DNA from 3 places in the Mesorhizobium opportunistum WSM2075 genome. Region 3 is predicted to be linked to each of the others. Evidence: predicted binding sites of a transcription regulator. Region 3 holds the regulator's gene; each other region holds the start of a gene.
The links. The regulator PhoB, encoded in region 3, activates phosphate uptake and scavenging genes when phosphate is short. The targets are predictions, from matches to a motif close to TGTCATNNANCTGTCAT.
Positions count from the first base shown of each region.

Region 1: the regulator PhoB is predicted to act here: its motif matches at 2,927-2,943, upstream of MESOP_RS32630 (ceramide glucosyltransferase).
Region 2: the regulator PhoB is predicted to act here: its motif matches at 3,563-3,579, upstream of phnF (phosphonate metabolism transcriptional regulator PhnF).

Region 1 is NC_015675.1:6,815,396-6,825,759, reverse strand. Features, by position in the region: gene MESOP_RS32650 (aspartate aminotransferase family protein) at 1-279, shown strand, start outside; gene argF (ornithine carbamoyltransferase) at 298-1,209, shown strand; gene MESOP_RS32640 (Hsp33 family molecular chaperone) at 1,356-2,387, shown strand; gene apaG (Co2+/Mg2+ efflux protein ApaG) at 2,427-2,819, opposite strand; gene MESOP_RS32630 (ceramide glucosyltransferase) at 3,045-4,196, shown strand; gene MESOP_RS32625 (O-succinylhomoserine sulfhydrylase) at 4,233-5,423, opposite strand; SAM riboswitch at 5,479-5,556, opposite strand; gene MESOP_RS32620 (2'-deoxycytidine 5'-triphosphate deaminase) at 5,645-6,739, shown strand; gene MESOP_RS32615 (ABC transporter substrate-binding protein) at 6,839-7,612, shown strand; gene araD1 (AraD1 family protein) at 7,808-8,800, opposite strand; gene mmsB (multiple monosaccharide ABC transporter permease) at 9,093-10,364, opposite strand, start outside.
Region 2 is NC_015675.1:1,788,484-1,798,847, forward strand. Features, by position in the region: gene phnK (phosphonate C-P lyase system protein PhnK) at 1-393, opposite strand, end outside; gene MESOP_RS08555 (alpha-D-ribose 1-methylphosphonate 5-phosphate C-P-lyase PhnJ) at 390-1,301, opposite strand; gene MESOP_RS08560 (carbon-phosphorus lyase complex subunit) at 1,298-2,410, opposite strand; gene phnH (phosphonate C-P lyase system protein PhnH) at 2,412-3,023, opposite strand; gene phnG (phosphonate C-P lyase system protein PhnG) at 3,023-3,484, opposite strand; gene phnF (phosphonate metabolism transcriptional regulator PhnF) at 3,621-4,370, shown strand; gene MESOP_RS08580 (zinc-binding alcohol dehydrogenase family protein) at 4,705-5,724, opposite strand; gene MESOP_RS08585 (ABC transporter permease) at 5,796-6,764, opposite strand; gene MESOP_RS08590 (sugar ABC transporter ATP-binding protein) at 6,761-8,314, opposite strand; gene MESOP_RS08595 (ABC transporter substrate-binding protein) at 8,507-9,499, opposite strand; gene MESOP_RS08600 (aldo/keto reductase) at 9,821-10,364, opposite strand, start outside.
Region 3 is NC_015675.1:1,482,338-1,492,701, reverse strand. Features, by position in the region: gene MESOP_RS07150 (ATP-binding cassette domain-containing protein) at 1-124, opposite strand, end outside; gene MESOP_RS07145 (sugar ABC transporter permease) at 140-1,456, opposite strand; gene xylF (D-xylose ABC transporter substrate-binding protein) at 1,600-2,640, opposite strand; gene MESOP_RS07135 (ROK family protein) at 2,910-4,154, shown strand; gene phoB (phosphate regulon transcriptional regulator PhoB) at 4,473-5,162, opposite strand; gene phoU (phosphate signaling complex protein PhoU) at 5,179-5,886, opposite strand; gene pstB (phosphate ABC transporter ATP-binding protein PstB) at 5,912-6,715, opposite strand; gene pstA (phosphate ABC transporter permease PstA) at 6,712-7,563, opposite strand; gene pstC (phosphate ABC transporter permease subunit PstC) at 7,567-8,550, opposite strand; gene pstS (phosphate ABC transporter substrate-binding protein PstS) at 8,618-9,673, opposite strand; gene MESOP_RS07100 (PAS domain-containing protein) at 10,205-10,364, opposite strand, start outside.

The DNA of each region.
Region 1 (10,364 bases), 1.6 Mb from region 3:
AAGCAGGGACTTGCCGCCGTTGCCGACGAATTTCCCGAGGTCATCGAGGACATCAGGGGCACCGGGCTGATGCTCGGCCTCAAATGCGCAATGCCCAATGCCAAGGTGAACATGGCATTGCGCGACCAGCACCTGCTGGCGGTTCCGGCCGGCGACAACGTCATCCGCCTGTTGCCGCCGCTCACCGTCACCGATAGCGAGATCCACGACGCGCTCGATCGCATCCGCGCCGGCGCCAAGGGCCTGGTAGAGGCGATCGCCTCCGCCGCCGCGAAGTAAATCCCGGAACCGTTGCCGATGTCACTTCGCCACTTCACCGATCTTTCCGCCGTTTCCGAAGGCGATTTGCGCTTCATGCTGACCGATGCGGTGGCGCGCAAGGAGCGCCTCAAGGCCGGCGAGCGCTCGAAGCCGCTCGAAGGCAAGGTGCTGGCCATGATCTTCGACAAGCCGTCGACGCGCACGCGGGTGTCCTTCGACGTCGGCATGCGCCAGCTTGGCGGCGAGACCATCATGCTGACCGGCACCGAGATGCAGCTCGGCCGTTCCGAGACCATCGCCGACACCGCCAAGGTGCTGTCGCGCTATGTCGACGCCATCATGATCCGCACCACCTCGCACGAACGGCTGCTGGAGCTGACCGAGAACGCCACCATTCCGGTCATCAACGGGCTGACCGACGATACCCATCCCTGCCAGCTGATGGCCGACATCATGACCTTCGAGGAGCATCGCGGTCCGGTTGCCGGCAAGACCATTGCCTGGACCGGCGACGGCAACAACGTGCTGCATTCGCTGCTCGAGGCGTCGGCGCGGTTTCGCTTCAACCTCAACGTCGCCGTGCCCGAAGGCAGCGAGCCGGCGCAGAAGCATATCGACTGGTCGCAGGCGAATGGCGGCAAGCTGCACTTCACCCGCTCGCCCGAGGAGGCCGTCGACCAGGCCGACTGCATCGTCACCGATTGCTGGGTGTCGATGGGGCAGGAGCACCGCGCCCGTGGCCACAACGTGTTCTCGCCCTATCAGGTCAATGCCAAGCTGATGGCCAGGGCGAAGCCCGACGCATTGTTCATGCACTGCCTGCCTGCTCATCGCGGCGAGGAAGTGACCGACGAAGTCATCGACGGCCCGCATTCGGTGGTCTTCGACGAGGCCGAGAACAGGCTCCACGCCCAGAAGGCCGTGCTTGCCTGGTGTCTTGGTGCTTGAAGTGTCTTGGTGCTTGAAGTGTCTAGGCGCTTGAAGTGTCTCGGTGCTTGAAGTGTCTGGGCGCTTGATCTGCGGGGGCGCGATGCCTATCTGCGCCGCATCACGCAAATCAAGCGCGTTTGGACGCATGCTCCCGAGAGGACGGCATGGCCGCGCCCCGGAGCTTTGTCATGTTGGAAACGTATCAAGTGACTGAACACCACCCCAAACTCGGCGAGTTCGGCTACGCCGGCGACGATCACGTCGTGCCCTTCGAGGTCGGCCCGCTCGACGTGCGTGGCCGCACGGTCCAGCTCGGGCCGATGCTCGACGCCATCCTGAGCCGCCACGATTATCCCGAGCCGGTCGCCCGCCTGCTGGCGGAAGCCTGTGTGCTGACGGTGCTGCTCGGCACTTCGCTCAAGTTCGAGGGCAAGTTCATCCTGCAGACCCGCACCGACGGGCCGGTCGACATGCTGGTGGCGGACTTCTCCACGCCCTCTGCCCTGCGCGCCTATGCGCGCTTCGACGCCGATCGGCTCGAGGCTTTGGTCGCGGTCGGCGAGACATCGCAGCAGACGCTGCTCGGCAGCGGCGTTCTGGCGCTGACCATCGACCAGGGCGCCCACACGCAGCGCTATCAGGGCATCGTTCAGCTCGACGGCGAAACGCTGGAAGACGCGGCGCGCACCTATTTCCGCCAGTCGGAACAGATCCCGACCGATATCAGGCTCTCGGTGGCCAAGCTGTTGACGCCCGGCCCTGGCGGCGCGCGCGAGCAGTGGCGTGCCGGCGGCATCCTGGCGCAGTTCCTGCCGCAATCGCCCGAGCGCATGCGCGTTCCGGACCTGCCCGGCGGCGATGGCGATCCGCGCGAGGAGATCCATGATCCGGCCGACAATTCCTGGCAGGAATTGCTGGCGCTGCTCGGCACCATCGAGCCGACCGAACTCATCGATCCGACGATCGGCGCCGAACGGCTGCTCTATCGCCTGTTCCATGAGCATGGCGTGCGCGTCTTCGGCGGCGTTCCCGTCGCCGACCAGTGCTCATGCTCGCGCGACAAGATCCGCGGCATCCTCGAGGGCTTCTCCGCGCAGGAGATCAAGGACAGCACCGAGGATGGCGGCATCCACGTCGCCTGCGAGTTCTGCTCGAAGCAATATGACTTCGACCCGGCGGAATTCGCGGCGCAATGAAGGAAGCGTCTTTCTCCCCGCAGGACGGGGAGAAAGACGCTAATTCACCGTCCGCCTGGTCCCCGGCAGGTCGAGCGAAAATGCCGGGATGGCGATGTCGAAGGTCTCGCCGCGCTTGTTGCGCATCGTGTAGCGGCCGACCATGATCCCTGACGGGGTCGAGAGCGGGCAGCCGGACGTATACTGATAGCTGTCGCCGGGATTGAGTTCAGGCTGGTCGCCGACGACGCCCGGCCCACTCACTTCCTCGACCCGGCCGGTGCCGTCGGTGATGTGCCAATAACGCGATAGAAGCTGCACGAACTCGTCCGACTGATTGTCGATCGTTATCTGATAGCCCCAGACATAGCGGTTCTCCGAAGGATCCGAGCGGTCCTCGAGATAGAACGGCCTGACCTGCACTTCGATGTTGCGCGTGACGGCGCGATACATGAGCGGCTCCAAAACAATCTCCAGCAGAACTTTCGGCGCTCCCGGCGGCCGGGTCAACGTGCGCGTCTTGTCGCGCCTGGTCTTGAAACGCAGGTGCCGGCAAAGAATGTCATTTAAGTGACACAGGACAATGGTGGTGTGCGCCAAGCGGGCGACTCGACGCTCTGTCGAACTGTTGAAAACGGCCATAAAGACGGCCGGCTTTTCTGGAGTGACCAGATCTCGATGGAACTCACTCTCATAGCCGCCTCGCTTTCGACTGCTCTCATTCTCTCAAACGCCGCCAGCATTTCGCTTGCCGCTTCACAGCTGAAGCGGCGAACCACGATCGCCCCGCCCGGCGGCAAATCGCAGCCGGTGTCGATTGTCATACCATCGCGTGGTGTCGAGCCGTTCACGCACGAGACACTGGAACGCGCCTTCTCGCTCGACTGGCCGCGCTACGAGCTGATCTTCTGCGTCGCCCATGCCGACGATCCGGTCGTCAAACTGATAAACAGGGCGATTGCCCGGTTTCCCAAAGTGCCAGCCCGGCTTTTGATCGGGGACGACCGCGTCAGCGCCAATCCCAAACTCAACAACTGCGTCAAGGGCTGGGAAGCGGCGCGCCACAACTGGGTCGTTCTTGCAGACTCCAACGTGCTGATGCCCAGGGACTACATCCAGCATTTGATGGCGGCGTGGCGAGCCGATACCGGCCTTGTCTGCTCGACGCCAATCGGCTCGCGTCCCGACGGTTTTTGGGCCGAGGTCGAATGCGCCTTTCTCAACACGCTGCAGGCCCGCTGGCAATATGCCGGCGAGGCGCTCGGCCTTGGCTTTGCCCAGGGCAAGAGCATGCTGTGGAACAAGCCGATGCTGGATGCCAGCGGCGGCATTCGCGCGCTGGCGGCCGAGATCGCCGAGGACGCCGCCGCGACCAAGCTGGTGAACGGCCTCGGCCTGCGCGTCAATCTCGTCGCTTCGCCCTTCGAGCAGCCGCTCGGCCGGCGCAGGCTTGGCGAGATCTGGTCGCGCCAGGCCCGCTGGGCGCGCCTGCGCCGTGTCACCTTCCCGCTGTTCTTCACGCCCGAAGTCCTGACTGGCGCTGTGGTGCCGCTGGCGCTTGCGCTGGTCGCGGCGGCGAGCGCCGGCTTCAGCCTCTGGGCGACCGCGCTTGCCGTGTTGGCGGCCTTCTATCTTCCGGAGTGCGCTCTGGCCTGGTCCAAGGGCTGGTACCTGTCGCCGCGCATGGTCGCGGCAATCATGGTGCGCGACCTGATCCTGCCGGCGATGTGGACGCGCGGCTGGCTCGGCGGCGCCGTCGACTGGCGCGGCAACGCGATGACCATCCGCACCAAGGCGGCAGAACTGGAGGAGACGCCGTCAAGCGCCTGACCGCGCCTGCTCGACGGACCTACCGGACTGTCTTCCCTATTTGGCTGCCCTCAACGCCTGCGCGATGTCTTCCAGAAGGTCGTCGGTATCCTCCAGGCCGACCGACAGCCTGAGCGTACCTGGCCCGATGCCAAGTTCGGTCCGGGCCTCGTCGCTCAAATTCTTGTGCGTCGTCGTCGCCGGATGGGTGATCAGGCTCTTGGCATCGCCGAGATTGTTCGAGATCAGAACGATGTCCAGCGCATTCTGCAAGGCGAAGGCCGCCTGCTTGCCGCCCTTGACGTCGAGGCAGATCAGCGTCGAGCCGCCGGACATCTGCTTCTTGACGATATCCGCCTGCGGGTGGTCGGCGCGGCCGGGATAGATGACGCGGGCGATCTGCGGCTGCCCGGCGAGGAAATCGGCGATCCTGCCGGCGCTTTCCGTCTGCTGGCGCACGCGCACCGGCAGCGTCTCCAGTCCCTTCAGCAGCGTCCAGGCATTGAACGGCGACAGGCTGGGGCCGGTGTGGCGGAAATAGTCGTGCAGGTTCTCGTCGATCCACTTCTTGTCCGACAGGATAACGCCACCCAGGCAACGCCCCTGGCCGTCGATGTGCTTGGTGGCCGAATAGACGACAATGTGGGCGCCGAGCTGCAGCGGCTTCTGCTGCAGGGGCGTGGCGAAGACATTGTCGACGACGAGCCGCGCACCGATTGAATTGGCAAGTGCCGCGACGGCTGATATGTCGACCACTTCCAGCGTCGGGTTGGTCGGGCTTTCCAGGAAGAACAGCTTGGTGTTGGGCTTGACAGCCTTTTCCCAGTTGGCGATGTCGGTGCCGTCGACCAGCGTCGCTTCGATGCCATATCGCGGCGCCAGCGTCTCGACCACCCAGCGGCAGGAGCCGAACAGCGCGCGCGCCGCAACGATATGGTCGCCGGCCTTGACGCTGCACAAGAGCGCCGCCGTCACCGCCGCCATGCCCGACGCCGTGGCGCGCGCATCCTCGGCGCCCTCCAGCGCACACATGCGCTTTTCGAACATGTCGACGGTCGGATTGGCGTAGCGCGAATAGATGAAGCCTGGTTCCTCGCCCTTGAAACGGGCCTCCGCCGCCTGCGCCGTCTCGTAGACATAGCCCTGCGTGAGGTACATTGCTTCCGACGTCTCGCCGAATTGGGAACGCAGGGTTCCGCCGTGAACGAGGGCTGTCTGTGGCTTCCAGTCGCGCTTCTTGTTGCTCATTGCTTTGTTCCAGACACAAAAAAACCGGCCGCGAAAGTCGCAACCGGTCCATACGGCCTTGCGGCCAACGGTCCTTTAGCGACTTGTTTAACGTGGCTGCAAGCCGACCGGCCAAATCACCACGGGATAACGACCCTTTAGACCCGTCCCACACTTGCGTCAATTGCCGGCTTCATTAAGAGGTTTGTGCGACAAGAAAATCGTCGGCCAGGAGCGCAGCCTTGCGGCAGACAGGCATTCTTCCCGATCAGGACATTGCGGCGCTGTTCCAGTCCGGCGCGCTGAAGTCGCCGCGCTCGCTCGACGCCGACCAAATCCAGCCGGCGAGCCTCGATCTCAGGCTCGGCGACAAGGCCTGGCGGGTGCGGGCTTCCTTCCTGCCGGGCCCCAACCACACGGTTTCGGACAAGCTCGATCGCCTGAAGCTGCACGAGATCAATCTTGTCGAAGGCGCTGTGCTGGAAACCGGCTGCGTCTACATCGTGCCGCTGCTCGAAAGCCTGGCGCTGCCAGCCGACATTTCGGCCTCGGCCAACCCGAAGAGCTCGACCGGCCGGCTCGACATCTTCACCCGTGTGATGACCGACCGCGGCCACGAGTTCGACAAGATCGCCGCCGGCTACAACGGTCCGCTCTATCTGGAAGTCAGCCCGCGCACCTTCCCGATCGTCGCGCGCACCGGTTCGCGCCTGTCGCAGATCCGCTTCCGCACCGGCAATGCACTGCTCTCGGAAGCCGAATTGCATGAGCTGCACCGTGCCGAGATGCTGGTCGCCACCGAACCGCCGAACATTTCCGGCGGCGGCATCGCACTGTCGATCGACCTCAACGGCGACAAGGATGGCCTGGTCGGCTATCGCGGCAAGCATCACACCGGTCTGGTCGACGTCGACAAGCGCGCCGCGCAGGATGTCGTCGACTTCTGGGAGCCGATCCACAAGAGCGGCGCCGGCGAACTGGTGCTCGATCCCGACGAGTTCTACATCCTCGTCAGCCAGGAAGCGGTGCATGTGCCGCCGCTCTATGCCGCCGAGATGACGCCCTTCGATCCGCTCGTCGGTGAATTCCGTGTTCACTATGCTGGCTTCTTCGATCCGGGCTTCGGCCATTCGGCGTCCGGCGGCACCGGCAGCAGGGCGGTGCTCGAAGTGCGCAGCCACGAAGTGCCGTTCATCCTCGACCACGGCCAGATCGTCGGCCGGCTGGTCTACGAGCACATGCTGAAGCGGCCGCAGGCGCTCTACGGCACCGATCTCGGCTCCAACTACCAGGCGCAGGGCCTGAAGCTGTCCAAGCATTTCCGCCCTGCGCGCTGAGCTCCGATTACCACCAGGTAAAATACTTGCCTGCGCTGGCACATCATGCTTGGCTGGCTTGTCGGTCGCCGGGATGCGGCGTTCAAGGGGAACGAGAAAATGCAGATTTCAAAATGGATCCTATCGGCGGCAGGCGCAGCCATGTTGGCGATGGCGGCCGGCTCTCTGTCGGCGCAGGCTGCCGAGAAATTGAAAATCGGCACCGAGGGTGCTTATCCGCCGTTCAACACCATCACCTCTGACGGCAAGGTTGTCGGCTTCGACATCGACATCGCCAATGCGCTGTGCGCGCAGATGAAGGTCGAGTGCGAAATCGTCACCCAGGACTGGGATGGCATCATCCCCGCCCTGCAGGCCAAGAAGTTCGACGCCATCATCGCCTCGATGAGCATCACCGAAGAGCGCAAGAAGCAGGTGGCGTTCACCAACAAATACTATACGACGCCGCTCGCCCTGGTCGCCTTGAAGGACAGCGACATCGCCTCCACCGAACCGGCGGCACTTGCCGGCAAGACCGTCGGCGCCCAGGCTTCGACCACCCAGGCCACCTATGACCAGGACGTCTATGGCAAGGCAGGCGCGGAGGCAAAGCTCTACCCGACCCAGGAGGAAGCGATCACCGACCTGCAGAACGGCCGTCTTGACGCTGTGATCTCGGACAAGTTTGTGCTGATGGACTGGATGAAGAAGGCGAGCGACGGCTGCTGCAAGTTGGTCGGCGACGTCAAGGGCACCGAAACGCAAGCCGGCATCGCCGTGCGCCTCGAAGACACCGCACTGCGCGACAAGCTCAACGCGGCCATCGACGCCATCGTCGCCGACGGCACCTACAAGAAGATCCAGGCCAAGTATTTCGACTTCGATATTTATTGAGGGGTTGACGCTGCCAATCTCCCCCCTCGTGGGGGAGATGCCCGGCAGGGCAGAGGGGAGCGCGAAGGATCGCGGCCTTTCTTCAAAATACGGGGAATAGCCTGAAGGCAGAATCGTTTCGATTGAGACGCTGGCGGGACAGCGCCCCCCTCTGGCCTGCCGGCCATCTCCCCCACAAGGGGGGAGATCACTCCATCACAACGCCTTGACCGCCACCTTCACCGGCTGTTCAATCTCGAGCGGGTTGCGCAGCGGCAAGCCGAAGTCCCCAGCCTCGATCTCGAATACGTCGCCGGCTTCGGTCTTGACGCCGTCGGCGAAGGACAGCGTCGCCGTGCCGAACATGTGCACATGCACGTCGCCCGGCTGACGGAAGGCCGAGTATTTGAAGTGGTGATGTTCGAGATTGCCGATGGTGTGCGACATGTTCGCTTCGCCCGACAGGAACGGCTTTTCCCACAGCGTCTTGCCGTCGCGCACGATACGTGACGTGCCGCGGATGTCCGATGGCAGGTCTCCGATCAGGATCTCGGGTCCGAAGGAGGCGTTGCGCAGCTTGGAATGGGCGAGGAAGAGATAGTTGACGCGCTCGGTCACGTGGTCGGAAAACTCGTTCGACAGCGTGAAGCCGACGCGGAATGGGGCGCCATCGTCGCCGATGACATAGATGCCTGCCACCTCGGGTTCCTCGCCGGCGTCCTTGGCGAAGGCCGGTGACAGGAGCGCGGCACCCGGCGCCACGGCCATCGTGCCGTTGCCCTTGTAGAACCATTCCGGCTGCACGCCGGTCTGGCCTTTCGCGGGCTTGCCGCCTTCCAGGCCCATGCGGAACATCTTCATGGAATCGGTGAGCTGCTCCTCGCCGTCGGTGCTGAGCTTCTTGTGCATGGAATCGCGCGTCGCGGCCGAACCGAGATGGGTCAGCCCGGTGCCGGTCAGATGCAGGTGCGCCGGATCGGGGTGATTGATCGGCGACAGGAGCCGCCCCTTCTTGTAGGCGGCGTCGATATCGACCGTCTCGCCAAGTCCCTTGCGCTCGATCAGCGCGACGAGGCCGACGCCGGTGCGGGCAGCCTCCATCGCCAGCGAATAGACGCTGCGCGCCCCGTTGATGATCCGGGTCTTGCCGCCGCTGCGGGCAACGACACGAATGGTCTCGGCGTCGTCGAGAATCTGCGAGATCAGCATGATCAATCCTCTCTCATGTGCCTTGGCATGGCTGCCGGTGCGGCAAACCTTCCCAAGCGCGGCCGGAACGTCGTCCGTGCCACGGGTGAAATTCTCCGTTCGGATTGCGCTCGCGGGGCCTGGTTCCTGGAGGGAACTTCTTCATGCCGGCGGGTTGCCGGCAGCGCCGCGATGTGACCCGTATGCCTTCCTCGTTGCCCTTGCTGGAGCGGTTCGACCCGCTCCCAGTATTTTTGCTCCTACGCAATTCCTGTGGGAAAACCGCGACGCGCCTTTCCTGGAATTGCTCGTGTCAGGCCTTGTTCTTGTTGTAGACGTCGAAGATCACGGCGCCGAGCAGCACCAGGCCTTTGACCACCTGCTGCCAGTCAACATTGACGCCCATGATCGACATGCCGTTGTTCATCACGCCCATGATGAAGCCGCCGACCACGGCGCCGATGACCTGGCCGACGCCGCCCATCGCCGAGGCGCCGCCGATGAAGACGGCGGCGATGACGTCGAGCTCGCTGCCCAGGCCTGCCGCCGGCACGGCCTGGCCGAGGCGTGCCGCGATGATCAAGCCGCCGAGCGCCGACAGCACGCCCATATTGATGAACACCAGCAAAGTCAGCCGCTCGGTGTTGATGCCCGACAGCTGCGCCGCCTTGGGATTGCCGCCCATCGCGTAGATGCGGCGGCCGATGGTCATGCGCTTGGTGACGAAGACGAACAGCGTGATCAGCACGCCCATGACGAGCAGCACCACCGGCAGGCCCCGGTAGCTGGCGAACTCATAGACCAGGAACAGTGCCAGCGCGCTGGCGACCAGCGTCTTGATGACGAACAGCGGGAAGGGCTCGGCCTCGTAGCCGTGGCGTTCGCGCTTGCGCCGCGTCCTCACCCCGAAATAGGCATAGGCCAGCACGGCGATCAGGCCGAGCACGACCGTCGTCATGTGCAGGGTCACGCCGCTGCCCAGGATGGTCTTGCCGGCCGCGTTCACTACCGGCGGGACAAGCGTCAGCGGACCGATCACGTCCGGGATGAAGCCGGAGCTGAGCATTTTGAAGTCGCCCGGCAGTGGTCCCACCGAGGAGCCGCCACCCAGCAGCGCCTGGCAGATGCCGCGGAAGATCAGCATGCCGGCCAGCGTGACGATGAAGCTCGGTATCCGGTGATAGGCGATCCAATAGCCTTGCGCCGCGCCGATCAGGCCGCCCACGATCAGGCAGATGATCGAAACCACCAGCGGATTGCTGAGCGGTCCGAGCTGCCAGATAACCATCATGTTTGCCGCCAGCGCGCCGATAAAACCGGCGACCGACCCGACGCTGAGGTCGATATAGCCCGATACGATGACCAGCAGCATGCCCAGCGCCATCACGATGATGAACGAGTTCTGCTGCACCAGGTTGCTGAGGTTGACCGGCTTGAACAGCGTTCCCGAGGTGGTGAACTGGAAGAACAGCATGATGACGATCAGCGCGATAATCAGGCCGTATTCGCGTAAGTTCGTCGCCAGCGCCGACACGGCGATGCGTGGACGCTGTTCTTCGGCGATGTTGCCCTGTGGGGCGGGGGC
Region 2 (10,364 bases), 310 kb from region 3:
GGCGGTGGCGCGGATCTTGCCATAGTGGCGGTCACCGACGGCCATCAGCCGCTCGCCGACATTGGCGCCGGCAGACACCGTCATGCGCAGGCCGTCGGCCGGGTTCTGATGGACGAAGCCCCAGTCGGTGCGCATCAGGAAGCGGCGCTCGGCCTCGCTCATGCGGTAGAGTTCGCGGAACTGGCCGTCGCGCATGCGGTAGCTGGCGGTGCCGGAGGAGGGCAGCAGCCGCGTCGACAGGCAATTCAGCAGCGTCGTCTTGCCGGAGCCGGATTCGCCGACGACAGCCAGGACCTCGCCCGGCCACAGGTCGAACGAAACATTGTCGCAGCCGACGCGCGAGCCATAGAATTTGGAGAGTGCCGAGACGCGCAGCAGTGGTTCGTCGGTCATTGCGCCGGCTCCATTTTTTCCGAGACAGAATGGGTTTCCGGAGCAAGGTGGCCGCGATGGCCGTCGGCCCGCCGCTTCTCGCAATGATCGGTGTCGGAGCAGACGAACATGTGGCCGCCATGGTCGTCGAGAATGACCTCGTCGAGGTAGACGTTCTCGGCCGCGCACAGCGCGCAGGGCTGGTCGAAGGTCTGGACTTCGAACGGATGATCCTCGAAGTCGAGGCTGACGACCTCGGTGAACGGTGGCACCGCGTAGATGCGCTTCTCGCGGCCGGCGCCGAAGAGCTGCAGCGCCGGCGAGCGGTGCATCTTGGGATTGTCGAATTTCGGCGTCGGCGACGGGTCCATCACATAGCGGCCCTCGACCTTGACCGGATAGGCATAGGTTGTGGCGATGCGGCCATGCTTGGCGATGTCCTCGTAGAGCTTCACATGCATGAGGCCGTATTCCTCCAGCGCATGCATCTTGCGCGTTTCAGTCTCGCGCGGTTCGAGGAAGCGCAGCGGTTCGGGGATCGGCACCTGATAGACCAGCACCTGGCCCGCCGTCAGTGGATGCTCGGGGATGCGGTGACGGGTCTGGATGATGGTGGCGCTGGCGGTATCGGTCGTGACGGCGACATTGGCGACCTTCTTGAAGAAGGCGCGGATCGAGACCGCGTTGGTGGTGTCGTCGGCGCCCTGGTCGATGACCTTCAGGACATCGTTGGGGCCGATAATCGAGGCGGTGACCTGCACGCCGCCGGTGCCCCAGCCATAAGGCATCGGCATTTCGCGCGAGGCGAACGGCACCTGGTAGCCGGGGATGGCGATGCCCTTGAGGATCGCCCGGCGGATCATCCTTTTGGTCTGTTCGTCGAGATAGGCGAAGTTGTAGGTGGCGATGTCGGTCGATTGCGTCGTCATTCCGCCGCCTCCTTCTTCTCGTCCTTCGTCATCGGATTTTCGCGTGCCTCATACTCGGCGCGCATACGGCGCACGAGGTCGAGTTCGGCCTGGAAGTCGACATAGTGCGGCAGCTTCAGATGCTCGACGAAGCCGGTCGCCTGGACATTGTCTGAATGGGAGATGACGAATTCCTCGTCCTGTGCTGCGGCAACGACGTCCTCGCCCAGTTCCGAGGCGCGCAGCGCGCGGTCGCAGAGCGCCATCGCCATCGCCTTGCGCTCGCTCTGGCCGAAGACCAGACCGTAGCCGCGGGTGAATTGCGGCGGAGCCTTGGCCGAGCCCTTGAACTGGTTGACCATCTGGCATTCGGTGACGCGCACGCTGCCGAGCGGCACCGCGAAAGGCAGTTCGGGCACGTCGAGCTCCAGCTCGACCTCGCCGATGCGGATTTCGCCGACAAAGGGGTGGTTGCGGGCATAGCCGCGCTGGGTGGAATAGCCGAGCGCCAGCAGGAAACCCTCGTCGCCGCGGGACAGTGCCTGCAAGCGGATGTCGCGCGCCATCGGGAATTCCAGCGGCTCACGGGTGATGTCGCCGGGAACATGATCCTGCGGCATCTCGCCATCCGGCTCGATCAAGCCTTCGCGGGCAAGGATCGCCGAGACGCGCGGCATCGCCTGCGTCTCCGTCTCGCGCTGCAGCGGCTCCGCGACATCGGCGCCGGCGGCAAGGTCCGGGTCGAGCAGCCGGTGGGTATAGTCGAAGGTCGGTCCGAGCAGCTGGCCACCAGGCAGGTCCTTGTAGGTTGCCGACACGCGCCGCTCGACCCGCATGGCGCCGGTGTCGATCGGCTTCGAGTAGCCGAAGCGCGGCAGCGTGGTGCGGTGGGCGCGCACCAGGAAGATCGCCTCGATCATGTCGCCGCGCGCCTGGACGATGGCGAGTGCGGCGAGTTCGCGGTCGTAGAGCGAACCCTCGCTCATCACCCGGTCGACGCCGAGCGCCAACTGCTCGACGATCTGGTCGAGGCGCAGCGCGGGCACCGTACGGTCGCCGCGCCGGCGATCGGCAAGCAGGCTGTGGGCGTTGGCAATTGCGGCCTCGCCGCCTTTTACCGCGACATACATCCTAGGCCTCCATCGTCTTGACGCGCGTCGTGCGCGGCAGGCAGGCTATGCCGCCTGACGTGGCGAGGATGATGTCGACGCCGCGTGGAAAGCGCTTGGTATTCTGCTTCCACTGCTCGACAAAATGGCGCGGCATCTGCGCCGGTGCGATCGTCGCGCTGGTTTCGATCCCGGGGCCCTCAAGCAACAGCGGGGCGCCCGACACGAGATCGCCGACCTGCAGGATCAGCGTGGTCGAGCGGTCAGGATAGTCCTGCGTTCCTTGCGAAAAGCCGTCGAGCGCCATCATCTCGGCCGGTGTGGCAATGAAGGCGAAATGCGCATCGGCTGGCGTGTTGGCCAGCGGTGCGCCGGTGTGGAAGCCGAGCCAGGAGCCGATCGCGGCGGAGGCGTGCAGGGCGGGGTCGAGCCAGAGCGGCGTGTCGTTGTCGCAGAGCGCCAGCGCGATGGCGCCGGCTGTTGCCAAGAGCGGTGCCGGCGGGCGGGCCAGGACCGGCAAGGGCTGAACGCTGCCCGGCCGCGCCATGGCGTCCATGATCGCGCGGAACACCGCTTGGGCGTTGAAGACCGGATCGGCGAAACCACCTTCAATCGATTGCGCTGCGATCTCCATCAATCTTCTCCGCGAACCATGGTGAAGAAGTCCACCTTTGTTGCCGCCGTCTCGGCGCGGCGTTTCTCCTGGGAGGTGGCCAAGGCGGATTGCAGAGGCGCAATCAGGCGGGTCTCGACCTCGGCGCGGCGGGCAGGGTCCTGCCACAGCGCGTCGGCTATTGCCCCCAGCTTCGCCTTCTGCTTGTCGCGGCCAAGCGCATAGCAATGCCCAACCTGTCCCGACGGCAGGCGGACGGTGGCACGGGTGACGGTTGCCTCACCGACATTGAAAGGCGCGCCGCCACCACCGATGCGGCCGCGCAGCGTCACCAGCCCGGTCTCGGGGCCACGCAGCAATTCAGCCTCCGAAGGCAGCCCGGCCCCATTCCAGAGCCGGACGATGTCATCGCCGCTGGATTGCGCCAGGGTCGCCATGGCGGCCTTGCGCCCCGCCTGGTCGCGGGCTTCCTGTCCTCGCATCAGCAGCATTCCTCCTGTTAAATTTGTCTATTGATATAGACAACTATACAAATTATACATATTACCTAGCGCTAGTCCATGACGGGTGCGTGACAGTCATGAAGGCTGGGGCGCCAGAAGCTGCGTGGGGCAAGTCATGATCGGGCAGATGGCGGCTGACGGCATCGAGCGGCGCAGCGGCGTTTCACTGTGGCGGCAGATCGCCGACAAGATCCTGCACGCGATCGCGACAGGCGATTTCGCGGAGAATGCCGCACTGCCGCCGGAGGTGGTGCTGGCCGAGCGCTATGGCGTCAACCGTCATACGGTGCGCAGCGCCATATCAGCCCTCGTCCAGGAAGGGGTTTTGCGAGCCGAGCAGGGACGCGGCACCTTCGTGCTGTCGCGCAAGCGGTTGTCCTATCCGATCGGCGCGCGCACCCGCTTCTCGACAGGCCTGCAAGGGCAGACGTCGGAGCGGCACACCGTGCTGCTGGATTCCTCGGTCGAGCCGGCCAGCCAGCGCGTCGCCGAGGGTCTTGGCCTGGCCAAGGGTGCCGAGGTGATAAGGCTGGAGACGCGCGGCGAAGCGGATGGCCGGCCGGTGTCGCGCGCGGCCAGCTGGTTCGATGCCAGGCGCTTTGCCGGCATCGACAAGGCCATGGCGCAGACGGGCTCGATCACCGCGTCGCTGGCGCGTTTCGGCATTGACGATTATCTCCGGCAATCGACCGTGCTGTCGGCGCGCCACGCCGATGCGGGCGATCTTGCCGATCTCGGCTTGCAGCCGGGCGCCATCGTACTGGTCACGGCCGCCATCAACGTCACGCCTGACGGCCAGCCGATCCAGTTTTCCGAGACGCGTTTCTCGGCAGAGCGGGTGGAGTTGAAGCTGTCGGCGCTGTAGGGATTGCCGGCCTTGTACGAAATCGTGATTATCTGGCTCACGCTGACATCAGCCCAACTCGGTCGCGGTCACTTGTCAGCGGCGGCGCATTTGAGGACCGCCTTCCCCCACTCCGTCTCGGCTTCGCCGAGCCACCTCTCCCCCCTCCGGAAGGAGAGGAAGGGAGTCCGCTGGCAGAGGAGGGAGTCTGGTTAAGGAGCGCTGGCTACAACAGGCTTGCGCCCTTCCTCTACCCCGTCGATCGGGGGAAAGGTCGCTCGGCGAAGCCGAGACGGAGTGGGGGTCGACCTGAGCGGGACGTCGTCAATTCGGGCCGGGCCCGGCGTCTGCCAGGTTATGACCCGATCTCGATCACGGCCTTGATCAGGCCGGATTTCTCATGCGCCCAGCGGGCGAGATCGCGCGGCGTGCCGTCGAGTGTGGTGCGGTGGGTGACGAGCTTGGCCAATGGCACCGTACCGTTGCGGATCGAGGCGGCGACATGGTCGAAGTCGGCGCGCAAGGCATTGCGGCTGCCGATCAGCGTCATCTCGCGCTTGTGGAATTCGGGATCGGAAAAGACGATGTCGTCCTTGACGACGCTGACCAACACCAGCGAGCCGCCATGGGCGACATGGGCGAAGGCCGACTGCACCGACCGGGTGTTGCCGGTGGCGTCGAAGACCACGTCGAAACCTTCGCCTGATGTCGCGTCCCTGACCAGATCGGGCACCGCGCCGCGCGAGCCGTCGAGGGTCTTGAAGCCGAGTTCTGTTGCGGCGAAGGCAAGTCTCTCGGTGCTCATGTCGAGCAGCGTCACGTCGAGCCCGGCGATGCGGGCGAAGATGGCGGTGCCGAGGCCGATCGGGCCGGCGCCGATGACCAGCGTGCGGGCATCGGGATCGGCGCGCGAGCGGCGCACGGCATGCGCCCCGATGGCCAGGAATTCGACGGCGGCGGCGTCCGCCAGCGACAGGCCGTCCGCCGGGTAGAGATTTTGGGCCGGGACAAGAATATGTTCGCACATGGCACCGTCGCGATGGACGCCGAGCACCTCGATCCTGACGCAGCAATTCGGCTTGCCGTGCCGGCAGGCGATGCATTTGCCGCAGGACAGGTAGGGATTGATGACGACCGGCTCACCAATTGCCAGGTCGACGCCTTCGCCGACCTCGACGATCGTTCCCGACACTTCGTGGCCCATGATGCGGGGATAGGCGAGGAACGGGTGCTTGCCTTCGAAGATGTGATAATCGGTGCCGCAGATGCCGACATGGCTGACCGCGACCAGCGCCCAGCCGGCAGGGGGGGCTCCTGGCGCCGGGCGATCCTCCAGGACAAGCTCGCCGGGCGAGCGGCAGACGACGGCTTTCATGCTTTCAATCCAGTCGGTCATGAAGTCGCCGGCCCATCTTCATACGGGCCGGCGATCGATTTAGGTGGTGGTCACTTGCCCCCGCGGCGGCGCAGGCCGTCGAAATAGACGATGACGATGATCAGAACGCCGGTGATGATGCGTTGCCAGAAGGCGTTGACGTTCAAGAGATTGGCGCCGTTGTTGATGGTGGCCAAGATGAAGGCACCTAGCAGCGGGCCATGCACCGACCCGACCGCGCCGAACAGCGAGGTGCCGCCGATCACCGAGGACGCGATCGCCTGCAGTTCCCAGCCCTCGGCCTGGGTCGGATTGCCGATCCCGATGCGCGAGGCCAAGAGCACGCCGACGAAGGCAGCGCACAGACCCGACAGCGTGTAGGCCATGTAGATGGTGCGCTGGACGTTGACGCCCGACAGGCGCGAGGCTTCGGCGTTGGAGCCGACGGAGAAGAGGTAACGTCCCCAGCGGCTGTGATGCAGGAAGACATAGGCCGGAATGCCGACCAGGATGACCATCCAGAACAGATTGGGGACACCGAGGAAGGAGTTGCGCGAGAATACCTGGAAGGCATCGTTGTTGATCGAGATCGAGTTGCCGTTGGTCATCAGAAGGCCGATGCCGCGCAAGGATGTCAGCGTCGCCAGCGTGATGATGAAGGGCGGCAGCCCCATCTTGACGATGCCAAAACCATGGAACAGGCCGATGGCGACGCCCACCAGCAGCGTGATCAGGATGGCGAGGAACACTGGTATGCCGGCATTGATCAGCATCGCCGCAATGACGGTGGCGAAGCCGACCACGGCGCCGACGGAGAGGTCGATGCCTCCGGTGATGATGACGAAGGTCTGGCCGACAGCCAGGATGGCGATCATCGAGCCCTGGCGCAAGAGGTTCGAGATGTTGTTCGCGGAGGCGAAGCTTGATGTCGATAGTGACAGGATGACCCACAGCAGCACCAGCAGCGCCAGCAGCGTCAGTCCGAACAAGGCGTTGTAGTTGCGCTTCGGTTTTTCAGCAGGAATCGCCTCGGTGCTCATATCTGTCCTCCCAGCTTTTCTTGTTTCTCGGCGAGCGCCTGAGTGAGAATTTCCTCGTGATCGGCGGTGCGGAACCCGTGTGTCGCCACCAATTTGCCGCGGCGGAACACATGCAGCGTGTCGGCAAGCTCATAGACCTCCGGCAGATAGGAGGAGATCAGGATGATGCCGGCACCTTTCGACAAGAGCGCGCTGAACAGCCGGTAGATCTCGGCCTTGGTGCCGACATCGACGCCGACCGTCGGCTCGTCGAAGATGAACAGCTTGGCGCCATGCGCCAGCCATTTGCCGATAACGATCTTCTGCTGGTTGCCGCCCGACAGGCTGGAGGCCAGTGCATTGCGCGTCGGCGTCTTGATCCTGAGATCGGCGATCTGGCGGTCGGCCTGGGTTTTTTCCTGCACGCCGGAGATCAGCAGATTGTTCGAGATGCGCTTGTAGATCGGCAGGTTGAGATTGAAGCCGACCGGCAGATTGAGGCAGAGGCCCTGGTCGCGGCGGCTTTCAGGCGCTAGCGCCATGCCGAGCCTGATCGCGTCGTGCTCGGAATTGACCAGAACGTCCTTGCCTTCCCACAGGATATGGCCGGCCGATTTGCGATGGCGGCCGTAGAGGGTGGTGACGAATTCGCTGCGGCCGGCGCCGATCAGGCCGTAGAGTCCGACGATCTCGCCGGCGCGAACCGTCATCGAGATATTTTCAAACCCCTTGCCGGACAGGTTGCGTGCCTCGACGATCGCGGCACCCGGGGTGAAATGCTCCTTATGGTAGATCTGCTCGATCGAGCGGTTGATCATCAGCTTGACCAGTTCGGCGTCGTTGGTCTCGGCGATGTTCCTGGTGCCGACCAGCGTGCCATCGCGCAGCACGGAGACGCGATCGGCGAGTTCGAACACTTCCTCCATGCGGTGGCTGATGTAGATGATGGTCACGCCTTCGGATTTCAGCCTGCGGATCAGGGTGAAGAGCTGGTCGGCCTCCTTGCGGGTCAGGTAGGCGGTCGGCTCGTCGAAGATGAGGAATTTGGTGCCGCGCACAGTGGCACGGGCGGCGGCGATCAACTGCTGCTGGCCGATGGTGAGGTCGCCGAGCACGACATGCGCCGGCAGGTCGAAGCCGAGATCGTCGATGATCTTCTGTGCTTCCTTGACCATGGCGCGCTGCTGCAGGATGCCGAAGCGCGAATTCTCCTCGCCGAGGAACATGTTGGCGGCAACGGTCAGGTGGCGGCAGAGCACGACTTCCTGGTGGACGGCATTGATGCCGAGCGCCATCGCCTCATGGGGGGTCGCGAGTGCTGCCGGTTTGCCTTCCCAGATGACCTCGCCCGAGGTGCGCGGCATGACGCCGGTCAGAAGCTTGATCAGCGTGGACTTGCCGGCACCGTTCTCGCCGACGATGGCATGGATCTCACCCGCCTTGAAGGCGAGGGTCACCGGCTTCAACGCATGGGTGCCAGGATATTTCTTCTCCAGCCCCTGTAGTTCCAGGATCGTCCTGCCGGGCTCCAGAACGGGGGCCGGGTGCAGGTCTTGCGCCGTCGATGTCATGACAATCCTCCCAAAATGGGCCTCCCAAATGGGCCTCCCAGACTGGCTTCCCAGACCGGCCTCACGATTTGGCACGCCGCGAGGCTCTTGAACGCCCGCTGAGGCAGCCTAGCCCAGGCTGACGGATTTCCAACCGATATGGCTTTTGTTTCCGGGGCACGAGGCCCCGGAAACTGTGCGGCTGTACCGATGCTAGAGCTTCGGATTGAGCAGCGCGTCGATCTTGGGATCCTTCATGTTGGCCTTGGTGACGAGGTTGGCGCCGGTGTCGACATTGGCCTCGACCTTTTCGCCCTTCGAGGCGGCGAGCGCGGTCTTGATGCCATCATAGCCCATCCGGTACGGATCCTGGACAACGAGGCCGGAAATGACGCCGTCGTTCAAGAACTTGATCAGCTTCTCGTCGCTGTCGAAGCCGATCAGCCCAACCTTCCCGGCAAGGTTATTCTCGGCGATCGCCTGGCCGACGCCCTGCGCCATGATCAGGTTGGACGCGAAGATGCCCTTCAGGTCTGGATTGGCGGTGATCAGGTCCGTCGCGATGTTGAGACCGGTCGTGGCCTGGCCGTCGGCATATTTGTCGGCAACCAGTTCAAGACCGGGATACTTGGCCTTGAGCTGTTCCTTGAAGCCCTGGGCGCGCTGCTCGAGCGAGCCGGCGCCGGGCAGTGCGGTGATCAAGGCAACCTTGCCTTCGACCTTGCCGCCATTGGCCGCGCCGATGGCCGCCGCAAGACCGTCCGCTGCGACGCGGCCGCCCTGGACGTTGTCGGTGGTCAGGAACGAGGTGAAGGCCTTGGAGTCGGCGCTGGAGTCGATGCCGATGATCTTGACCTTGCTCGCCGCCTCGTCGATCGGCTTGCCGAGCGCCTTGGCTTCGGTCGGCGCGATGACGACCGCGGCCGGGCTGCCGGCGACGGCGTTCTCGAGGATCGAGATCTGGCCGTTGACGTCGGTTTCAGCCTGGGCGCCGAGTTCCGGCACGTTGACGCCGAGATCCTTGCCGGCCTTGCGGGCGCCGGCAAGCACGATCTGCCAGTAGAAGGACGTGGTGTCCTTGACGATGATCGGAATGGTCACGTCCGCCGCCGAAACCGGCGCCGAATGCATGACGCCGGCGAGCATGGACGCCGCGGCCAGTGCCATGACGGCGCGGCGGTTGAGAATGCTGGTCACGAATTTCATAGGATCCTCCCTAAGTCGCCCGGTGAACGTTACGGAAGCTCCGTTCGGATAGGCGTGGCCCAAACAGAACTTTATCAATAAAAAACATTTACGCTATTTTGATAGTGCATCGATCCGGCGGATGCAAGCGGTGTTTCGCGCCCGATCTCGGGCGAAGACACATTCATACGCCGCTCCTCCCCAACGCAGTCAGAAGCTCCCGTTCCATTCTGGAAACACATGGAATATTAATTCCATGTGTCAGTCAATATGGAATATTCATTCTTCCTACGAGGTCGCGGATTTGTGAAGCCGGGGCCTGCCATTGACGGCATACCGGCTTCACGTCAGATCCTGGACCACCGTGTAGGGACGATATTTGGCGTATTCCGTCCCCGGCGCGTCGATGTCGAGCAGTTCGAGGTTTCGTATCAGGTTCGCCAGCTTGGCGGTGCCGGTCAGCACGGTAGCGACCGCCGGCTCGTGCAGGGGAAACTGGAATGCGGCGGCGGCCAGCGGGTAGCCGCCTTCGCTGGCAATCTTCTCCATGGCGTCGACACGGTCGAGCATATCGCGGTTGGCGGGCCGGTAGTCGAAATGCGCGCCTTGTACGGGTCCGGTCGCCAATATGCCGGAGTTGAACACGCCGCCGATGACAAGGGATGTCTGCTGCGCCCGGCACAAGGGCAGCAGTTCGGCTTCCGCGCTGCGATCGAGCAGCGAATAGCGGCTGGCGAGCAGGATGCAGTCGAGCGGCGCCCGGCGCATCACGTCGAGGCAGATCTGGACCTCGTTGACGCCGAGCCCGTAGGCGGAAATCGTACCCGACCGCTTCAGCTCCTCGAGCGCCTTGAGGCCACCGTCCATCAACTGGCGAAAGTGCAGT
Region 3 (10,364 bases):
CGGGGAAAAGATCGATCGAGGCGTCGTCGACGGCACGGATGCCGCCAAAGGCGATCGAGATGTTGCGCATGTCGACCAGCGACGTGCCGGCGGGAGCAGATGCGGGAGCGGTGTTGTCGGCCATGATGGTTCTCCTTCCCTAGACCCGCTTGCGGTAGACGGTATCGAGCCAGACCGCGACAACGAGCACGGCGCCGACGACGATGCTCTGCAGCGGTGAATCGATGCCGAGCAGCACCATGCCGGACTGCAACGACTGCATCAGCAGCGCGCCGAGCATGGCGCCGAGCACCGTTCCGGAGCCGCCGGCAAGCGAAGTGCCGCCGATAACGGCGGCGGCAATCACCAAAAGCTCGTCCAGCGTGCCCAGCGCATTGGTCGACGCGTTAAGACGGGCCGACGAGATCGCCGCGCTGATCGCAGCCAGCACACCCATGATCATGAACACCTTCATCGTCACCCAGCGGGTGTTGATGCCGGCGAGATTGGCAGCCTCCGGATTGCCGCCGATGGCAAAGACGTAGCGGCCGAAACGGGTGCGCTTGGTGATGAACGTCATGACGATGCCAACCGCGACCGCCATCAGCACCGGTATGGCAATGCCGTGGGCGATGAACAGTCCATTTTCGGGAATGGCGATGCCGTTCTGCTGAGCGTACTGGCGTACGATGCCGATTGGCCACGGATAGGAATTGGCGATCCACACCGCGCCAAGGATGGCAGCGCAGGCGACTACGCCGAGAAAGGTTTCCGCCCAGACCGGACGTAGCGGAAAGTTGAACCGTTTGCGCTGCGATCGACCGTTGAGCAGCGCGAAAGCGACAGCCGCGCAAGCAACGGCGCCGATGATCCAGCTGGCGGTGGCGCCGATCGAGCCCCTCGGTCCGCCCCCCATCAGCTGGAATGTGGCGTCGAGCGGCGCGACCGTGCGCCCGTTGGTGATAAGCCATGCCATGCCGCGCCAGACCAGCAGGCCGCCCAATGTCACGATAAAGGCCGGAACTTCGAGGTAGGCGATGATGAAGCCCTGGAACGCACCGATCAGGAGACCGAGCACCACGCCGGCGGCCAGTGCAATGATCCAGAGCCAGGGGTTTCCAAGCTGGAAGCCGATGACGCGAATGAGGAATTCGGCTTGCGCCACGCCCATGATCATGCCGATCACACCTTCGACGGAGCCAACCGAAAGGTCGATGTTACGCATGACGATGACCAGCACCATGCCGGTCGCCATGATCGCGACCGAGGACGTCTGCACCGACAGGTTCCAGAGATTGCGCGGCGTCAGGAAAAGTCCGCCCGACAGGATGTGAATGCCGATCCAGATGACCAGCAGCGCACCGACCATGCCAAGCATGCGTGTGTCGAGTTCGGTTGCCTTCAGAAACCGGGCGACCGCGCCAAGTTCCGATGCCCGCGCGGTGTCGGCCGGTGCATTTGAGGTCGTGTCGGTCATGAAATCCTCCCGCCGGCTTGCCGTCTGACGCGGATGCCGGAATAGAGCCTAGAAGTTACCCGCCCGCGGCGGAAACACAAATCTTCCTGAAAAAACGCCGCGGCCTGACAGCCGCGGCGTTTCATTGTCTGACGTCTTCGAGATCAGTTGCAGGCCGCGACGCTGCCGGCGGCGACGCCTGCACAGACCTCGTCCTTCTTGATCCAGCCGGCGTCGATGACCACGTTGAGATTGTCCTTGGTGATCGCAACCGGTGTCAGGAACAGCGACTTGACGGTGTTGCCGCCAGGCGTCGTGAAGTCCTTCGCACCGGCGATGTCTGCCATCTTCTTGCCGTCGGCCAGCTGCGAGGCGATCTCGGCGGCATTCTTGCCGAGTTCGCGCGCGTCCTTCCACACCGACACGGTCTGGGTGCCGAGCGCGATGCGGTTGAGTGCCGCATGGTCGCCGTCCTGGCCGGACACCGGCACGGTGCCGGCAAGGCCTTGCGCCGTCAGCGCCGCGACGACGCCGCCTGCGGTGCCGTCATTGGCCGCGACCACCGCGTCGACCTTGTTGTCGTTGGCGGTCAGGAACTGTTCCATGTTCTTCTGGGCGTTGGCGGGCAGCCAGCCGTCCGTATAGGCTTCGCCGACATTCTTGATCTTGCCGCTGTCGATGGCTTCCTTGAGCACTTCCATCGAGCCCGAGAACAGGAAGTCGGCATTCGGATCGGCACCCGAGCCCTTGATGAAGACGTAGTTGCCTTCCGGCTTGGCCTTGAACACCGCGCTGGCCTGCAAGCGACCGACTTCCTTGTTGTCGAAGGTCAGGTAGAAGACGTCCTTGTTCTCGATCAGGCGGTCATAACCGACGACCGGAATGCCTTCGTCCAGCGCCTTCTGCACCGCCGGGCCGATGGCCGAGGCATCCTGCGCCAGGATGATCAGCGAATTGGCGCCTTGCGAGATCAGGCTTTCGACATCGGTGAGCTGCTTGCCGGGATTGGACTGCGCGTCGGCGGAGATGTACTTGTCGCCGGCGGCCTCGATCGCTTTTTTCATCGCGGCCTCGTCGGTCTTCCAGCGCTCTTCCTGGAAATTGGACCAGGAAACGCCGATGACCTTGTCCTTCGCCTGCGCGACCGACGCAAGCGTCAGCGACATGGCGACACCCGCCAGGATGGCGGCTGTGAATTTCTTCATGATATTCCTCCCTGCGCCGCGTATGGCGCGACCAAACTGGCCCTAAGGCCGGCACAAAGGCCCTATTTTTTCGAGCCTCGAAAAAACACTGGTCCATCACCGGAACACTGTCAACAATGATTCTGATGGATTTTGAGGTGCCGTGAACTTTTTTTCGAGCTCCGGAATAAATAATGACAGCGTGGGGCGCTTCTGCCAGTATTTGGTGGCTTCGCTGGCGGCCTTCGGGAGGCACGAAAGGCCGCGGCGACTGGGAGGATGCGGGAAACATGTCGGTCGGAATCCGCCACGACGATCTGCGCCGGCGCAACCGCGCCATGGTGATCTCGGCCGTGCGCCGTGCCGGTCAGCCTTCGCGCACCGAGATCGCCGCCACCACCGGCCTCAGCCACTCGACCATCTCGGCGATCTCCTCCGACCTGATCGGCGAAGGCGTCCTGACCGAGGGCAAGCCGAGCGAGGCCGGGGCGCTGAAACGCGGCAGGCCGCAGGTCGGCCTCACACTCAACCCGGAGGCGGCGGCGGTGATGACCGTGGTGCTGTCGCTGAATTTCCTGTCGGTCGCCGTCATCGACTATGCCGGCCAGGTGATATCGGAGGAACAGCGCCGGCTGGACACGCTGACCATGTCGCGCGAGGCGCTGATCGGCGAATGCGTCGCCATCGTGCGGCGCCGCATAGACGATCCCGACATCGATGTCCGCAGCGTCGCCCGCATCGCACTGGCCATCCAGGGCATCACCGACACCGAGGCGCGCGCCATGCTGTGGTCGCCGATCACGCCGCAGACCGACATCGCCTTCGCCGACATATTCGAAGCCGAGTTCGGCATCCCCGCCACCATGGAAAACGACTGCAACATGATGGCGGTGGCGCTGCGCTGGCGCGATCCCGAGCGCTACCGCGACGACTTCATCGCCATTCTGCTGTCTCACGGCATCGGCATGGGCCTGGTGCTGAAGGGCGAACTGTTCACCGGTACCCATTCCTCGGGCGGCGAGTTCGGCCACATGATCCACCGGCCGGGCGGCGCGCTCTGCCGCTGCGGACGGCGCGGCTGCGTCGAGGCCTATGCCGGCAACTACGCCATCTGGCGAAGCGCGAGACAGCTTGGCGAGGACACCGAACCGGTCGACGTCAGCGACGCCGACATGCGGGCACTGGCGGCCTCGGCGCGCGAGAAGGACGGGCCGGAGCGCCAGGCCTATCGCAAGGCCGGCGAGGCGCTCGGCTATGGCCTCGGCAGCCTGTTCGCGCTGATCGATCCCGCCCCGGTCGCCATGGTCGGCGTCAGCGCCGCCGCCTTCGACCTGATCGAGCCGGCCTTGCGCGAGGCGATTGCACAGACCGCCGGCGGCCAGCACTCGAAATCGATCTCCTTCGACACCGAGCCTAACGAACTGCCGCTGATCCGCGAAGGCTGCGCCATGCGCGCTCTGACCTTCGTCGATCAGGAAATATTCGCGCCGGGCGTGCAGGCGAGAGCAGGCGCGGCTGGGAAGAACGTGGCGTGAAATCGAAGCCATCGTAACATCCGTGGGTTGGACAAAGCCTCACGACTTCGTCATCCCTGGGCGGAGCAGGAGCGAAGCTCCGTCGCGGAGACCCTGGGATCCATGCCGCGACCTTGGCCACGGAGTGCAGCGGAGCAGAATTCCGCACCGAGGCAACGCTTCAAAGTCGCGGCGTGGATCCTCGGGTCTACGCCGCGTCGCTTCGCTCCTTGCTCCGCCCGTGGATGACGAAGCAATGGACGTTTTCGCTGATCGCCAAGGTAAAGCGATCCGGCTTAAGCACGAAATCCGACTGTCTAACCTTCCGCGCCGAAGAACCTAATCTTCCCGGATCGCGTAGCCCGCCCCACGAATGGTTCTAATGACATCGGGCATGCGGCCATTGTTGACCGCCTTGCGCAGCCGCCCGACATGCACGTCGACCGTGCGCTCGTCGATGTAGATCGTCTCGCCCCAGACATTGTCGAGCAGCTGGCTGCGCGAGAACACCCGGCCGGGATGGCGCATCATGAATTCGAGCAGGCGGAACTCGGTCGGCCCGAGCCGGATCTCGCTCTTCTTGCGGTAGACGCGGTGCGATTCGCGGTCGAGCACGATGTCGCCGACCTTGAGCACGCTGGACAGCACTTCCGGTTTGGCGCGGCGCAGCAACGCCTTGACGCGGGCCATGAACTCCGGCGTCGAGAACGGCTTGACCAGATAGTCGTCGGCGCCTGTGGAGAGTCCACGTACACGGTCGCTTTCTTCGCCCCGCGCGGTCAGCATGATGATCGGCAGCCGCTCGGTCTCGGGCCGCATTCGCAGGCGCCGGCAGAGTTCGATGCCGGACACCGCCGGCACCATCCAGTCGAGCACCAGAAGGTCGGGCACGTTCTCCTGCAGGCGGATCTCCGCCTCGTCGCCGCGCGTCACCACCTCGACCTGGTAACCTTCCGATTCCAGATTGTAGCGGAGCAGCACCCCTAACGGCTCCTCATCCTCCACCACCATGATGCGTGGCGCGATCATCGGCTGGTCACCCCTGCTATGCCGCCGGCGCCGACATCGCGGTTTCGTCCTGCTTCGGACGATTGGCGGGCAGCTGCGTGCCGGTCAGCACATAATACGCATTCTCGGCGATGTTGGTCACGTGGTCGCCGATGCGTTCGAGGTTCTTGGCACAGAACAAAAGATGCGTGCAGGCGGTGATGTTGCGCGGATCTTCCATCATGTAGGTCAGCAGTTCGCGGAACACCGAGGTGTATTTGACATCGATGCGCTCGTCGGCGGCGCGCAGCTTCGCCAGTGCCGCGGCATCACGCGCCGCATATTCCTCGATGACACCTTGAACCTGGATCAGCACCAGCTGCGCCATCGCGTCGATGGAGTGCGACAGGTCGCGCGGCGTGGCGGAGAGCCCGACCGTGCCGACGCGCTTGGCGATGTTCTTGGCAAGGTCGCCGATGCGTTCGAGATCGCCGGCCATGCGGATCGAGCCGACGACATGGCGCAGATCGTCGGCCATCGGCTGGCGCTTGGCGATCAGCGTGATGGCGCGGTCGTCCAGCTCGCGCTGGCGCGCATCCATGATCGCGTCATCGGAGACGACGCGTTGGGCGAGCGCATTGTCGGAGTTCAGCAGCGCCTTGGTGGCACCGCCGACCATCGAGCCGGCGAGGTCGCCCATGTCGCTGATCAGCCTGCTGATCTGTCCGAGATCTTCGTCGAAGGCTGCAACCGTGTGTTCGGCCATGATCCTGGTCCTCGTATGCGTGCGATCAGCCGAAGCGGCCGGTGATGTAGTCCTGCGTGCGCTTCTCGCGGGGCGACGTGAAGATCTTCTCCGTCTTGTCGAACTCGACCAGTTCGCCCAGGTACATGAAGGCCGTCTGCTTCGACACGCGCGCCGCCTGCTGCATGTTGTGGGTGACGATGACGATCGTGTAGTCGGCCTGCAATTCGTCGATCAGCTCCTCGATCTTGGCGGTCGACAGCGGATCGAGCGCCGAGGCCGGCTCGTCGAGCAGGATGACTTCCGGCTTCACCGCCACGGTACGGGCAATGCAGAGCCGCTGCTGCTGGCCGCCCGAAAGGCTGAGGCCGCTGGCATTGAGCTTGTCCTTGACCTCGGTCCAGAGCGCCGCGCGCTTCAGCGCCTGCTCGACGCGGCCGTCCATCTCGGCCTTGCTGATCTTCTCGTAGAGCCTGACGCCGAAGGCGATGTTCTCATAGATCGACATCGGGAACGGCGTCGGCTTCTGGAACACCATGCCGATCTTGGTGCGCAAGAGGTTGAGGTCCTGCGAACGGTCGAGAACGTTCTTGCCGTCGAGCAGCACCTGGCCCTCGGCGGTCTGCCTGGGATAGAGCTCGTAGATGCGGTTGAAGACGCGCAGCAGCGTCGACTTTCCGCAGCCCGACGGTCCGATGAAGGCGGTGACGCTGCGTTCGGGCAGCGACAGCGTGATGTCCTTCAGCGCCTTCGACTGGCCGTAGTAGAAATTGAGGTTCTTGACCTCGATCTTTGCCTTGGCGGCTGCCTCGGCGGCGATCGTCATGTCTGGAGACAACATCTGGCTCATTTGTCCTCTCTGCGTCCGGTCAGGCTGCGCGCAAAGATGCTGAGCGCGAGAACCGTCAATGTAATTATGAGTGCGCCGGTCCAGGCCAGTTGCTGCCATTCCTCGTAGGGGCTGAGAGCGAACTGGAAGATGGTGACAGGCAGGCTGGCCATCGGCGCGTTGAGATTGCTCGACCAGAACTGGTTGTTGAGCGCGGTGAACAGCAGCGGTGCCGTCTCGCCGGAGATACGGGCAATGGCCAGCAATATGCCGGTGACGATGCCGGAAAGCGCGGCGCGGTAGGCGACCGAGCGGATCACCACCCAGCGCGGCGCGCCGATCGCGGTGCCGGCTTCGCGCAAGGCGTTGGGCACCAAATTGAGCATGTCCTCGGTGGTGCGCACGACGACGGGGATAACCAGAATAGCCAGCGCGACGGCGCCGGCCATCGCCGAGAAATGCCCCATCGGCCGAACCATCAATTCGTAGACGAACAGGCCGATGATGATCGACGGCGCCGACAGAAGGATATCGTTGATGAAGCGCACAACGGTGGTGAGCTTCGAAAAGCGGCCGTATTCGGCCATGTAGGTGCCGGCCAGCACACCGATCGGCGTGCCGACGATGATGCCGATGACGGTCATCACGATGCTGCCGTAGATGGCGTTGAGCAGGCCGCCGGCATCGCCGGGCGGCGGGGTCATTTCCGTGAAGACCGAAAGATTGACGCCCGACAGGCCCTTGTAGAGCAGGGCGCCGAGAATGAGCGCCAGCCAGGCAAGGCCGATGCCGGCCGCGGCGACGCACAGCGTCATCATCACGCCATTCTTGCGCTTGCGGCTCTGGTGAAGCGACGTGGCTGTCGACATCGGTCAGGCTCCGGTGCGGGCGTCGATGCGCATCAGCATGTAGCGTGCGATGGCAAGGATCAGGAAAGTGATGACGAACAGGATCAGGCCGAGCGCCACCAGCGAAGACGTGTAGAGATCGCCGACCGCTTCGGTGAATTCGTTGGCGATGGTCGCGGAGATCGTCGTTGCGGGCGCAAACAGCGATGTCGAGATGCGGTGCGCGTTGCCGATGACGAAGGTCACCGCCATGGTTTCGCCGAGCGCGCGGCCAAGGCCGAGCATGACGCCGCCCATGATGCCGATCCGCGTGTAGGGAATGACGACGCGGCGGGTCACTTCCCACGTCGTGCAGCCGATGCCGTAGGCCGATTCCTTCAGCACCGGAGGCACCGTGTCGAAGACGTCCTTGGTGATCGAGGTGATGAAAGGCAGCACCATGATGGCAAGGATCATCGACGATGTCAGCAGGCCGATGCCGTAGGGCGGGCCGGCAAACAGGCTGCCGAGGCCCGGGATACCGTGGAACACGCTGATGATGAACGGCTGCACCGTGGTCTGCAGGAACGGCGCCAGCACGAACAGGCCCCAGATGCCGTAGATGATCGAGGGAATGCCGGCCAGCAATTCCACCGCCATGCCGATCGGGCGCCGCAGCGGGCGCGGGCAAAGCTCGGTGAGGAAGATGGCGATGCCGATGCCGAGCGGCACGGCGATCAGGATGGCGATTGCCGAGGTGATGATGGTACCGTAGATCGGCGCCAGCGCGCCGAATTTCTCCGTCACCGGATTCCAGCTTTCGCTGGTCAGGAACGAGAAGCCGAAGGTCGAGAGGGCTTGCCAGGAGCCGGCAAACAGCGAGATCGCGACGCCGCCGAGCAGCACCAGCACCAATATCGCGGCGGCGCGGGTCATTGCGTGGAAGATCGCGTCTGTCAGCGCAAACCGCCTGACGATAGCGTCGCGCGAACCTCGAATGGCTGGCAAGGCTTCCTGGACAGCACTCATGTCAAGCTCGGCTCGTTCGAGTTGAAGGAAAAGGAGCGCCGCGGGCGCGGCGCTCCTCCAGAAGATGTTACTCGCCGGCGTAGATAGGCTTGCCGTCGGCCTGGATGTCGGTCTTCCACGAAGCCTTGATCAGGTCGACGACGCTGTCGGGGATCGACACATAGTCGAGCGCCTTGGCGGTTTCCTTGCCGTCCTTGTAGGCCCAGGCGAAGAATTTCAGCGCTTCGCCGGTGGCGGCCGCGTCATCGGGAACCTTGTGGATCAGCACCCAGGTCGAAGCGGCGATCGGCCAGGTGGTGTCGCCGGGCTCGTTGGTGATGATGACGTTGAAGTTCTTGGCAGTCTTGAAGTCGGCATTCGAAGCGGCAGCGCCGAAAGATTCGAGCGACGGCTCGACGACCTTGCCGGCTGCGTTCACCATCTTTGAGTAGGACAGGTTGTTCTGCTTGGCATAGGCGTATTCGACGTAGCCGATGCCGCCGTCGGTCTGCTTGACGGTATTGGCAACGCCTTCGCTGCCCTTGGCGCCGACGCCGGTCGGCCATTCGACGGCCGTGTCCGAGCCGACCTTGTCCTTCCAGTCGGGCGAGAGCTTCACCAGGTAGTCGGTGAAGTTGAAGGTGGTGCCCGAGCCGTCCGAGCGGTGCACGACGGCGATGGCGGTCGACGGCAGGGTGAGGGTGGGGTTCAGCGCTTTGATCGCGGCATCGTCCCAGGTGGTGATGGCGCCGAGATAGATCTGGGCCAGCGTCTTGCCGTCGAGGACGAGTTCGCCCGGCTTGACGCCGGAGAGGTTGACGATCGGCACGATGCCGCCCATCACCATCGGAAACTGCACGAGGCCGTTCTTTTCCAGATCGGCATCGGACATCGGCTTGTCGGTGGCGCCGAAGGTCACGGTCTTGGCGATGACCTGCTTGATGCCGCCGCCGGAACCGATCGACTGGTAGTTGAGGCCGATGCCGGTGTCTTTCTTGTAGGTGTCGGCCCACTTGGCGAACACCGGATAGATGAAGGTCGAGCCGGCGCCTGAAAGGTCAGCTGCCATTGCCGCGGAAAGGGTGATGGTGGACGCCGCAGCCATTGCAATCGCAACGGCCGCCGAGCGGATGAAATGTCTCATGTGGCCTGCTCCTGTTCGGAAGATGGTCTCTCGGCGCCATTTCTTGCCAGCGCCCGCTGAGGCCAATAGCCTTCGATTATAACAGTCGCATGACAGTTTCATGTCAGCCCGGTAACGCGTCGCCGGCGCCGGCAAAGGCGGTGGCGCGGCCGGTTCGCGGCCCGATCCGAGTTTGTCCCCGGAATCATGGGCTTGAGCCGTCCGCCGGCCGCAGCCGCCGCCGGATTCGACGGGGCTTTCAAAGGTGAAGAAAATCCGGACGGGAGTGCGTTGCTCGAGGCCAGAGCGTGTCGTGGCCGGGCCATCGCCGAAAACAGGTCCGTTGGGGTAGAGTGACGCTGTTCCTTGCCGGCGGTCGCTGCTCCCGCCCGTAACTGGATGAGCGGAATTCGATGCCGCCATTGTCCCGGCTAGGCACAGCCTTTGATATGGTGCGATCGCACCATAGTCATTGCACGCGGGGGTAGCAGGGAATCTCCCACTGATTCCTTCGGCTTGCCTCTTCAGATGCCGCGAATCCGCGACGCGGTGCTATCCCGCGTTGCGCTGCGCCTGGCGGCTGGCGCCGACCCAGCGCTCGACCTTCTCCAAGAGGGCCCTGGGGCTGATCGGTTTGGGCAGATAGTCGTCCATGCCCGCTTCCAGGCATCGTTCGCGATCGCCCTTGAGCGCATGCGCGGTGACGCCGACG